DNA from 2 places in the Clostridium sulfidigenes genome. Region 2 is predicted to be linked to the other one. Evidence: riboswitches for the same ligand, from Rfam matches in the RefSeq annotation. Region 2 holds a riboswitch; the other holds the start of a gene.
The links. A riboswitch is a leader RNA that binds a small molecule or an ion and turns the genes downstream of it on or off. The one in region 2 is predicted to bind cyclic di-GMP.

Region 1: linked by a shared signal. The riboswitch ahead of ACTNBA_RS12270 (response regulator) and the one ahead of ACTNBA_RS01880 (PglD-related sugar-binding protein) in region 2 are both predicted to bind cyclic di-GMP.

Annotation. Positions count from the first base shown of each region.
Region 1 is NZ_JBQHQR010000010.1:23,448-29,297, reverse strand. It holds gene ACTNBA_RS12295 (FAD-dependent oxidoreductase) at 1-1,039, opposite strand, end outside; gene hypB (hydrogenase nickel incorporation protein HypB) at 1,280-1,951, opposite strand; gene ACTNBA_RS12285 (TetR/AcrR family transcriptional regulator) at 2,219-2,827, shown strand; gene ACTNBA_RS12280 (diguanylate cyclase domain-containing protein) at 2,887-3,816, opposite strand; gene ACTNBA_RS12275 (chemotaxis protein CheC) at 3,809-4,444, opposite strand; gene ACTNBA_RS12270 (response regulator) at 4,434-4,808, opposite strand; cyclic di-GMP riboswitch class II at 4,886-4,968, opposite strand; gene ACTNBA_RS12265 (GNAT family N-acetyltransferase) at 5,106-5,639, opposite strand.
Region 2 is NZ_JBQHQR010000001.1:374,824-380,673, reverse strand. It holds gene ACTNBA_RS01900 (SDR family oxidoreductase) at 1-464, opposite strand, end outside; gene ACTNBA_RS01895 (polysaccharide biosynthesis protein) at 502-1,545, opposite strand; gene ACTNBA_RS01890 (glycosyltransferase family 4 protein) at 1,521-2,747, opposite strand; gene ACTNBA_RS01885 (sugar transferase) at 2,838-3,476, opposite strand; gene ACTNBA_RS01880 (PglD-related sugar-binding protein) at 3,521-4,048, opposite strand; cyclic di-GMP riboswitch class II at 4,214-4,297, opposite strand; gene ACTNBA_RS01875 (tyrosine-protein phosphatase) at 4,418-5,188, opposite strand; gene ACTNBA_RS01870 (CpsD/CapB family tyrosine-protein kinase) at 5,225-5,850, opposite strand, start outside.

The DNA.
Region 1 (5,850 bases), on a different contig from region 2:
TATTGGTTCTATATTCAGGATTCCATTTATCTGGACCCCACTCAGTATCTCGTGGAGTATCAATTCTCTTTATCTCAGTAGTTACTGGTGTTTTGGAACATAATTTTTGCCCCAATTGTAGTGCATTAACAGGACAATTTTGAACGCACTCTCCACAGGCAACACATTTCTCTTTGTCCACTTTAGAAACATAATTTGAACGTACCATATCAGCGTTAATAAACATACTAGCAGTTCTTAAAGCCAGACAAGAACATCCACAGCAATTACAAATAGCATGAGTTTTACCAGAACCATCTAAGTTAGGTATTTGATGCATTAAACCGTTTTCTTCTGCTCTCTTAATAATTTCAAAGGCTTCTTCACGAGTAATCTGTCTACCTCTCTTCGTACGTATATAGTATTCTGCAGCATGCCCCATCTGAATGCACATGTCTTCCTTGAGGTGACCACAGCCTTCTCCCATAGCTTCTCTTGCTGTACGGCATGAACAATCAGCAACTGAAAATATATCATTATCATTAAGATACTTAGAAACTTCCTCATAGGATGCTCTTCTAGTTTCACCTTCAATGGCATGTTCTATAGGTATAACACGCATAAGACCTACTCCTACAGGAAAACTTCCTGCTGTCTTAGGTCCCCTTACTCTTCCATAGGCTTCAAAAGCCCTAGGAATCTGAGGATACTTTTTAACATTCTCCTTATTGTTAACCATCATTTCCATGATACCTGGAACCCAGGTCTCATACCAAAATGTATCTACTCCATCAATTTCATTTACAAAACAAACCCCTGCATCTGCTAATTCTAATAAAAGTTCTGTTGTTTTCTCTACAGATTTGCCACATAAAGGAGCAACATCTTTAGCAGTAACCTTTTTACGTATTTCCATACAAAGTACAACTTCTGCCATTTCTTCTGAAACAACAGGTTCAAGAATCATATACTCGGGATCTGTAGCTTTGATTTCATTTTTCGAGCCACGCTTCTTATTACTGATGTGATTTGCAAGATCAAGTACCTTTTCCTTGACCATATATTATCCCTCCCCAAAATAATTATATGTCATCATAAACAAAACTATAAACACCAGTGTTTACAATGAATTGCAAAGATGGCAAGACTCATTATTAATATTAACTATATTAAAATAATCAGCACTTTTAGGTTTTATTAAGTTATTAAAACAAAAGTAACCGAAAGAAACTGATTATTATATAGTCAAAATATTTTAAAGTAAGTTTATAATACTTTTAATGTTATGAATTATTTAAAGTTATTTATTTTTCCAATTATTTATTTGTCCACGTATCCAGTCAGCCCATTCTCCAATCCCCTCTCCAGTTTTAGCTGAAATTGGGATAACTTTAATATTTGGATTCAGTTTTTTTACCCTCTCTTTTACTGCCTCCATATCAAATTCAAAATAGTCCGCTGCATCTATTTTGTTCACTAATAAAACATCAACTATTGAAAACATTAAAGGATATTTTAAAGGCTTGTCATCTCCTTCTGGTATGCTTAGAATCATAGCATTTTTTGATGCACCAGTGTCAAATTCTGCAGGACACACTAAGTTCCCAACATTCTCTAATATTGCAAAATCAATGTTATCTGTTCCAAGACCTTTTAAACCTTGTCTAGTCATATCAGCATCAAGATGACACATTCCTCCTGTATGCAGTTGAATTACTTTAACTCCAGTCTGTGAAACCTTGTGTGCATCCACGTCTGAATCAATATCAGCTTCTAAAATACCAATGTTCATTTCATTTTGCAGAGCTTCAATTGTTCTTAAAACAGTTGTTGTTTTCCCTGAACCAGGTGATGACATAAGATTTAATAAAAAGACCCCATCTTTTTTCAATTCTTCTCTAAGTAGCTCAGCCTGATGATCATTGTTGTCAAAAACACTTTGCTTAATTTCTAAAACTTTAAATGCCTCCATGTAAACTCTCCCCCATTTCATATTTAATTTAGGTTACTTTATTGAAGTAGGTTACAATATATTATTACCAACCGTTCCACAATATAACATAACAGTTGTTATGTTTATAATATAATACGCACCTACCTTTGTCAATGAATTAACATTCGAAATAATAAATATGTTATGAAAATGCAGACTATTATGTCTTTAATATAATGGTCCTATAATATGTGAATCATGATGTTGTAAAAATATGATATACTATTTTTAAATGGGGTGAATAAAATGAACGCTAATGAACCTAATGAAAGAAAGCAACATATTTTAGATGCTGCAATTAGTGTATTTATAGAAAATGGCTTTGAAGAAACAAGTATGCGTCAAATAGCCTCAGCTGCTGGGCTTACTACTGGTGCAATATATCATCATTTTAAGAACAAGGACGAGCTATTCTACCACGCAGTAAAGGAAGCTATGTACTTTGCTCAAAAACTTTCTGAAAAAGATGAAAGTAGTAATCTTAAAAGCACTGAAAATATGTTAAATGAAATTAGTAATAAAGTTAGAGAACGTATGTCTAAGGTTAATGAGCAACGCCTTTTAGTTTTATTAATAGGCTACGTATTATCTAAAGGTGGCTCTCTTAGTGAAAGCCTTAAACAAGATTATAATGAAATAATAAATAAGGTAGCAGATATGTACTTTTACGCATTTGGTATCGAAAATAAAAACTGCAAAAAAAGTCTTGCTACTATTTTAATAGCAGCTCTAGATGGTGTTGCAATGCAATATTCCCTAGGGGTTTTAAAACAGGAAGATCAAGAATTCAAAAACACCTTTGTGAGATTTTTTGCAGAAAGTATTCCTGCATTTATGGAAAAAAATAAATCCTAAGCTAAGCTACATAAAACAAGGATACTTGTAATTTTTACATAGCATCCTTGTTTTTACTATTATTTAAATAAATGATATCCATTTCCACCTGTTTTTTTAGCTTTATACATTGCCCTATCTGCTTCTAATATTAGTTCATCAATATCATTAACCTCATTGGGTAATATACTAATACCTATGCTTAAAGATATTTTTATTTGCTCTTCTTTACAATATATAGCTTCAGTAAGATTAGTAATTCTGGAGGCTACAGCTTCACATTCATGGTAACTTTTTATAAAAGGTAGTAATATTAAGAATTCATCACCACCAAACCTAGCAACTATATCCCCATTTCTAGTAGATTCTTTTAGTATTTTAGCTACATGAATGAGAACCTCATCTCCTTTTTTATGTCCATATGTATCATTTATATATTTGAATTTATCAACATCTATAAACATAAGTCCTAAAAGACTATTATTTCTTTTAGCATTATTATAAAATTCATCTGCCATTTTATAAAACAATGTTCTATTCGCTAAACCTGTCAGTCCATCATAATAAGCTAATTTATTAATAGTTTTTTCCTTTTCCTTTAATTCTTTATTTAAAATATATAATTCATTCACATATTTTTTTAGTTGATCAATACGTAAAAATTGATTAGTCACATCAATAAATTCAATAAGTATAAAATTCAAATTATCTTTTTCTATTCTACTTATCTTTAAATTTAAATTTTTATTATTACTTAGCAAATCTTTATGCATAGCTGCCGAAAAAAACATTTTTCTTCCATCATTGATTATACGATTTATTGTATCTTTAAAATAACCTTTATTTAGACTAGGAATAACATCATATATACAACTATTTTTTACTTTTTCCTCACTAATATGGGTTAAACATTCCATATGATTATTCCAAAATAAAATTTTAAAATCTTCGTCTAATATGATTATTCCTTCGTTTATATTATCTAATATATCATATAAAATTCTATCCACAGAAATCATCTTCTATCATTCCTACTTTATTTAATAATTGACTTAATGAACTTAAAGTAAGATTAATTATTATAGCACCCGCTATTTCCGAATCGTCTATTTTAAAGGTTATATATAGCATCAAAATATGCTCGTACTCTTTGTTCTTTATATTTTTTTCAAAATCCACTTTATTAAATACGTTAACTTCTGGTAAAGTATAATTTAATTTTAATTTTAGATAATTTCCTATTTCGCCAATTATTGAATTTAATATTATATTTCCAATTTCCTTTATAATATCAAAATCTATATCAGTAAAATTCATATTACATAGTTGATTTTCATCATTTTCATTTAAACATAGGTTTATAAATGTTCTCATTTTATCCGCTGGGAATATTAAGCTTGCCTTTCCTCTAAGTTCATCTTCAAATGCTATAGAGGATACCATAATAGTTCCTTGCATTACTTGCGGAAGATAATCATCTATTACTATTGCTTTTTCGTTCAAATCTAAGATTTTCAAATTTGGTACATTTAATAATATTTTTTTATTTATTATTTCAGACAATATACTCGCTGATTTACCTACACTTATATTAAATAACTCTTTTAATATATCTTCTCTTTCTACATTATTCTTCATTTTGAACATTCCTTATTATCTCACATATAGATTTTGCTTTTTCTTCAGTAAAGGGCTTGTTTATAAATTCTATTACACCATATGAATCTATTTCTTCCTTTATACTTTTTTGAACATCTGCTGAAACTACAATTATTTTTGCATTAGAATCATATTCATTTATTAATTTTATTAATTCTCCTCCATTTAATTTAGGCATTAATAAATCTACAAATGTGTAATCAGGTTTAATACTTTTGTATTTTTCTAATCCTTCCTCTCCATCCTTTGCAAAATAAGTGTTTACGTCATCTAAATATTTTACAATTAAGTTACCTATTATTTTTTGAGAAAAAGTAGAATCATCAATAATTAAAATATTCATTTTAATATACCTCCTATGTTTAGTTATGGAATAATTCATCCATTATAAAATTAAAACCCTATATTCATAAAAATTATGAATATAGGGTCGGTTGCATCACTAACTCCATACATATAAGATGCCCAAGCTAAATATGTACTTCACAGTTTCCCTTGTATTTTAATCCAATTTAAATTATAACATTTAAATATTATCATTTAATATAAACTGTTTCAATAGTTATTTATCTTAATTTTCAAAGTTATACTTTTATTGGTTAGTTAGTTAATCCTTTATTGGTTTATATATGTGTTATTTTTATAATGAAAACTCTAATTGGTAATCTCTTGGGTCATTTTCATATAGTTCTTTATTTATTTCCTCTGCTTCTTTACAGCCTATTGAAAAATAAAAAGCAATTGTTTCTTCAGCAGAACCTGCACAAATATAAATTTTATCTGCTTTCCACTCTCTTGCAACATTTGCAGAAAGTATGAATAAATTTTTTCCTATTCCTTTATTTCTACATTCTAAGGTTATGAAAAGTTGATCTAATAAAACATAATTAAATTTTTCACCAAAAAATTCACGATTAATTGTTGAAAACCCCAGTAATTTATTATTATCATCAAAAGCAGCAATGGCACTTCCACCACTTAAGATAGTTTTTTTCAAATTTCTGAGATGGTATTCATAGCCGTTTGGCCAATCACAATCTCGGTAATTTATTTCCACTAATTTACGTTTACCATCCACATCTCTCCATGCTTTTCCTATATATTGAGATGGATTCATTTTGTTTATATACTCACATTCCTCTAATTCTAATTTTCTATATATAACATTTCCCATACTTCTACCTCCAAATACTCATGCAAAATAATCCTATTCTATAACACTTTGAACTCCTTAGAAATTTTCTCTTGCCACTAATTTTTACAGTAACTTCACTTTTATATTTACTATTTACATAATACACATATTCTAGTAAAAATCCAATAACTCTAACTTCAGTAAAATCTGTATTCTCAATTAAAATTTTATTTTCAGTGAATAATTATAG
Region 2 (5,850 bases):
GGACCAACAATTGAATTTCTAAAAGTTAAGTTCTTATCATCTTTTACTTCACCAAGTGCCTTTGTTCTATCATAGAAAATTTCACCATCCATGAAGCTATCCTCACTATAAGCCCCCTTCTTTCCTGAAAATACACAATCAGTACTCATATGTATGAATTTAGTTTTTGTTTCACTAAGTACATCTGCAATTAAGTGCGGCAAGTAACTATTAAGATATACGGCTTTTGAAGGATCTCTATCACAATCTTGGTTTAATACACCTATACAATTAATAACCACATCATAGTTACCTTCTTTCAGTATTGATGTTATAAAAGCTTTATCCATAGCATCTCCATTTATATTCTTACAATAAGGAAATGGACTTTTAGAAAAGGCTGTTACATCATGAGCTTTCTCTTTTAAATATATTGAAATAGTGTGTCCTGCCATACCTGTTGCACCTAAGACAAGAAATTTCATCTATAATTCCTACCTTTCATTTATCTTATTTATGTTCTTATTTAGTAACAGCAGCTTCTTTCATTGTTCCCCATATCTCTAATTCTTCTTTTATATAATCTAATTCTAATAATTTTTCTTTAATTTGTTCTACAGTTAAAATTTCTGTGTTATGAGAGTTATATTCTTTTTCTATAGATAACTTTTCATTTCCTATTTCAAAGTATTTATCATAATTTAAATCTCTTTTATCAGCTGAAACTCTAAAGAATCCTCCCATATCTTCTGAATGAAGATATTCTTCTTTAGTTAGCAATGCCTCATAAAGCTTTTCTCCATGACGTGTACCTATTATTTTAATTTCATTATCAACATCAAATAATTCCTTAATTGCTTGTGCCAAATCACCTATTGTTGATGCAGGTGATTTTTGAACCATGATATCTCCAGACTCTGCATTTTTAAATGCGAATACAACAAGTTCTACAGCTTCATCTAAACTCATTAAAAACCTTGTCATATTTGGATTCGTTATAGTTAACGGCTGTCCATTTTTTATTTGATCTACAAATAAAGGAATTACAGATCCACGAGAAGCCATAACATTGCCATATCTTGTTCCACAGATAACAGTTTTATCTGGGGATACAGTTCGTGATTTTGCTACAAAAACTTTCTCCATCATAGCTTTTGATATCCCCATAGCATTTATAGGATAAGCAGCCTTATCAGTTGAAAGACATATTACCTTTTTAACTCCATACTCTATTGCAGCTGTAAGTACATTATCTGTTCCAATTACATTTGTTTTTACGGCTTCAAGTGGGAAGAATTCACAAGAAGGTACTTGCTTTAATGCCGCTGCATGAAACATATAATCCACTCCATACATTGCATTTTTAACAGAAGCTAAATCTCTTACATCACCTATATAAAATTTAATTTTGTCATTTTTATAAAGCTTCCTCATATCATCTTGTTTTTTCTCATCTCTTGAGAAAATACGAATTTCACCGATATCTGTATTTAGGAAACGATTAAGTACAGCGTTTCCAAAACTACCTGTACCGCCTGTTATTAACAGTGTCTTTTTCTTGAACATATCTCTTTCTCCTTTACTAAATTACTCAATATTTTTTTTAGTTCATCCATATACTTTTCTTTGGTGAAATGGTTGATAAAATATCTTCTCCCATTTTCACCACAATCCTTATACTTATTAGAATTCTCTATAAAATCTTGCATAGCTTCTGCCAAAGCTTTAGAATCACTAGCCTTAACACAAATACCACATTTCGATTCATTAATTACATCTTGGGCAGCCCCATTAATTGCTCCGATTACAGCTTTCCCTGCTGCCATATACCCCTGCAATTTTGAAGGCATTGTTAGACCTATTAAATTATCTGCCTTTAATGTTAAAAGGCAAGCATCCGCCATTTTATAAAACTCCGGCAGTTTATCTAATGGATGTCTTCCATGAAAAACTACTATATTCACAAGTCCTTTTTGTTTAACTATAGACTTGCTATTTTCTAAATATGACCCGTCTCCTATAAAATGTACTTTAAATTTAGGAATATGCTTGATTTTTTCAGCAGCATCTAAAATACATTCAATATCTTGAGCTATTCCTATATTCCCCATAAAAACAAAGTCAGTTATATCATCTGCTGGTGTAAAATTCATTTTCAAATAAATATCTTCTGCATGCTGAGGAATATATGAAATCCTTTTAATTGGTATTGAGTGTTCTTGATTAAAATACTCAATAAAAGGTTTTGACGTCACAGAGATAGCGTCACACTTTGAATAAAGATATCTACTAAAATTCTTAACAATTCTATAAATAAGACTATTCTCATCTGATATTATATTCTTTATTGATTCAGGCCAAATATCACAGCAATATAAATACAAAGGCTTCCTAGAACATTTTTTCATAATAACAGCTGGAAGCACCATTGTCACAGGTGAAAGTTGATAAGAAAAAATAATATCAAAATCCTTTTTTAGAAACGGTACCTTTAAAGAAGCTGACAGCATATAACTCATATAATTTAATGCCATCCCAACTGCACCTTTTCTTCTACCTATTTCAAAACAACGGATTATTTCAACTCCATTGATATTTTCTTTTCTCTTTTTACCCCATCGATATTCATTGGGTATCTTTCCAGTTGGATAGTTTGGCAAGCCCGTCAGTACTGTCACTGAATGACCATCTTGTACCAATTGTTCACATATATCGTTTAATCTAAATTGTTCTGGATAATAATACTGACAAACAACTAATATCCTCATTTGCGTTAACTCCTTGTCTTCTTTACTGTGTAACCTATTCTAATTTATCTCATAATTACTATGATTTAATGCTTATACATACTCAACTTATCAAAAGGACACCGAATCCCTCTGCACCTCAACTTCATTCCCTTTCACTGCTTCCTTAACTCCACCTTCTAAAACTCCATCTCTCTTTATTACAGTAACAATAGTTCCAATGAAGCATTTAACATCCATTTTTACTCCCAAATTTTCAACATAATCTCCATCATATCTTGCTTTATCTTCAATGGATACTGTATCTCTTCCATTGATCTGTGCCCATCCAGTGAGACCTGGACGTATGTTATTAGCTCCATACTTGTCCCTTTCTGCTATTAAATCATATTGATTCCATAGAGCAGGTCTAGGTCCAACTATTGCCATGGAGCCAGCTATTATATTCAAAATTTGTGGCAATTCATCTAAGCTAGTCTTTCTTAAGAACTTACCAACCTTAGTTATATACTGCTCTGGATTTTTAAGGAGATGCGTTGGCATGTCCTTAGGTGTATCTATTCTCATAGTGCGAAACTTTAATATATTAAAATGAGTTTTATTAACCCCAACTCTCTTTTGTTTAAAGAAAACAGGACCTTTTGAGTCAAGTTTTATAGATATAATAATTATCAAAAATAATGGCGATAGTAAAATTAATCCTATAAGTGCAAGTATAAAATCAAATAATCTTTTAACTATTAAATACAAATAAATCTCCCCCCTAAATTAAAATAATATTATGACCTATTACTTCATCCCTTTAAGCTATTATATTCTATAACCTGACCACTATTAATTTTAGATAATTCAGCAATGATGCAGCTAGACTTTACCACTGCTCCACAGTCTATATGGCATCCGTAACCAATGGTGGCATCATGATCAATAATGGTTCCAATACTTATAATAGAGCCCTTTCCAATCTTTGAGTTTGTATTTACAATTGCTTTAGCTTCTACTACTGTACCTAAAGAAACTGTAGCTGATGGACTAATATATGCTGTAGGATGAATTAAAGTTGGAATTTGAAATTTATTCTTCTCAAGTTTTTCAATCCACTCCATACGTAGTTTGTTATTTCCAAAGGCTGGTATTGCATGGGTATACTCGTCTATAAATTTCGAATTTTCAGAGCATAACCCTATGGCTTCATTAGAATTATCATCTAAAAAGTCTATTTTATTAAATATCCCCATAGCTTCTGCAACTTCCTTAACTACATGACCATGGCCCCCAGCTCCTAGAATTATTAAATTCTTATTTGAGTTATGATTTGCCATATAATAACCCCCTAAAACTTTATCTTCATCTTTTATATTTACCCTTAATTAAGACTGCCCACCAATTCTTAATTTATAAAACCAGATAAAAATAACCCACCGCTATCTTTTACTAACTCATTTTCCATAAATTTCCCCTTCAAACTTATAGTTTCCCTGAATTAGCAAGATAAAGGTGGGTTGCGCTACTAACTCCCTGTAGTCCAAGCGCCCAAGTAGAGACTACAGTTCATAATTCCCTTTAAATTTAAGTTATTTATGTCGAATTTTATTTAACCCCTATCAGCTGTAAAAAGTTCCCCCAATTTCCCGACCTTTATACAACCGATACACCCAGTTTAAATTTATGTACATTGAACAATGTTCAACTTATCTTCTAAATATTTTAAAAATCCCACCTTGTTTTCTAATTCTTTCTCCACTAAATTCAACCTTATTATTCATGAAGATTTCCTGAGAAATGTTCTCCATCTCCCTTACATATCCAGGGTTTATTTTTTCTATAGATTTTATCCCCGCTGTCATATCTGTGGTTCTAACTTGGGATCTATGGCCATCGGAACCTATAGTGCTATATAATTTATGTTTTACAAATAATTTTGCAGTGTTTTTAACTCCACTGCCGAAGTCTCCTGTTATGCTCCCTGTGTTTAGTTGAAATAAAAAACCCTCTTCAATAAATTTATTTATTAATCCTGGGGCTTCTATAAACTTTTTATACCGCTCAGGATGAGCAATGATAGGTACAACTCCCTTTAATTGAAGTTCATAGATATCATTTATAACTTCATCCACAGAAAACTCTCTTAAAGGAAATTCTATTAACATATATCTACTGTTTTCTATGGTACCTATATCACCCCACTTATAGCTTTCTAGAATTCTACTGTTATAGTAAACTTCTTGCCCACAATATATTTCTATATCTATGTCCTTATTTTTAGCTAAAATTTTCAATTTAGCTACTTCTTTTTTAATTTCTTCATAAGGTACTTGAAACCTCCCCCTAAAAAAATGGGGAGTGGCAACAATTCCTGTGGTTCCTGACTTTTTTGCTAATTTAAGCATGTCTACAGTCATATCTTCATCTTTAGATCCATCATCCACTCCATGAAGTATATGGCTATGAAAATCTATCATAAGCACTCCTCCAACCTTTAAGTGAAATTTTATATATTATTTATCACCATAATAGTAATAATAGCTATTTCTTTTAGTGTCTACTCCATTTAATATGGTGCCGATGATATTTGCATTAACCTTTTTTAAAAGATTAATAGAGTTTACAACTGAATCTTTTTTTGTTTTTTCTGCTCTAATTACAAGTAATGTTCCATCGGCTCTAGTAGATAGTATCTGCGCATCAGTAACGGCTTGAACTGGTGGCGTATCTAATATTACATAATCAAAAACCTTTTTTAAGGCATCTATGAGAGCCTTCATGGATTTTGAACCTAACATCTCAGATGGATTAGGTGGAATCTTACCCGAAGTTAATATGGTAAGATTATTATTGTATCTATGACCTACTATAGAAATACTCTCTTTTCCAACTATTACATCAGAAAGTCCTGCAGTATTAGATATTTCAAATTTTTTATGTAGTGATGGTTTCCTTAAGTCACAATCTATAAGTACCACCTTTTTATCTCCTTCAGCTATGGATAATGCTAAGTTTCCTGCTGTAGTACTCTTTCCTTCTCCTGGTTCTGCACTAGTTACTACTATTACTTTATATTCCTCATCAAAGGATGAATATTGTAAATTTGTTCTTAGAGTCCTATAACTTTCTGAAGCTATAG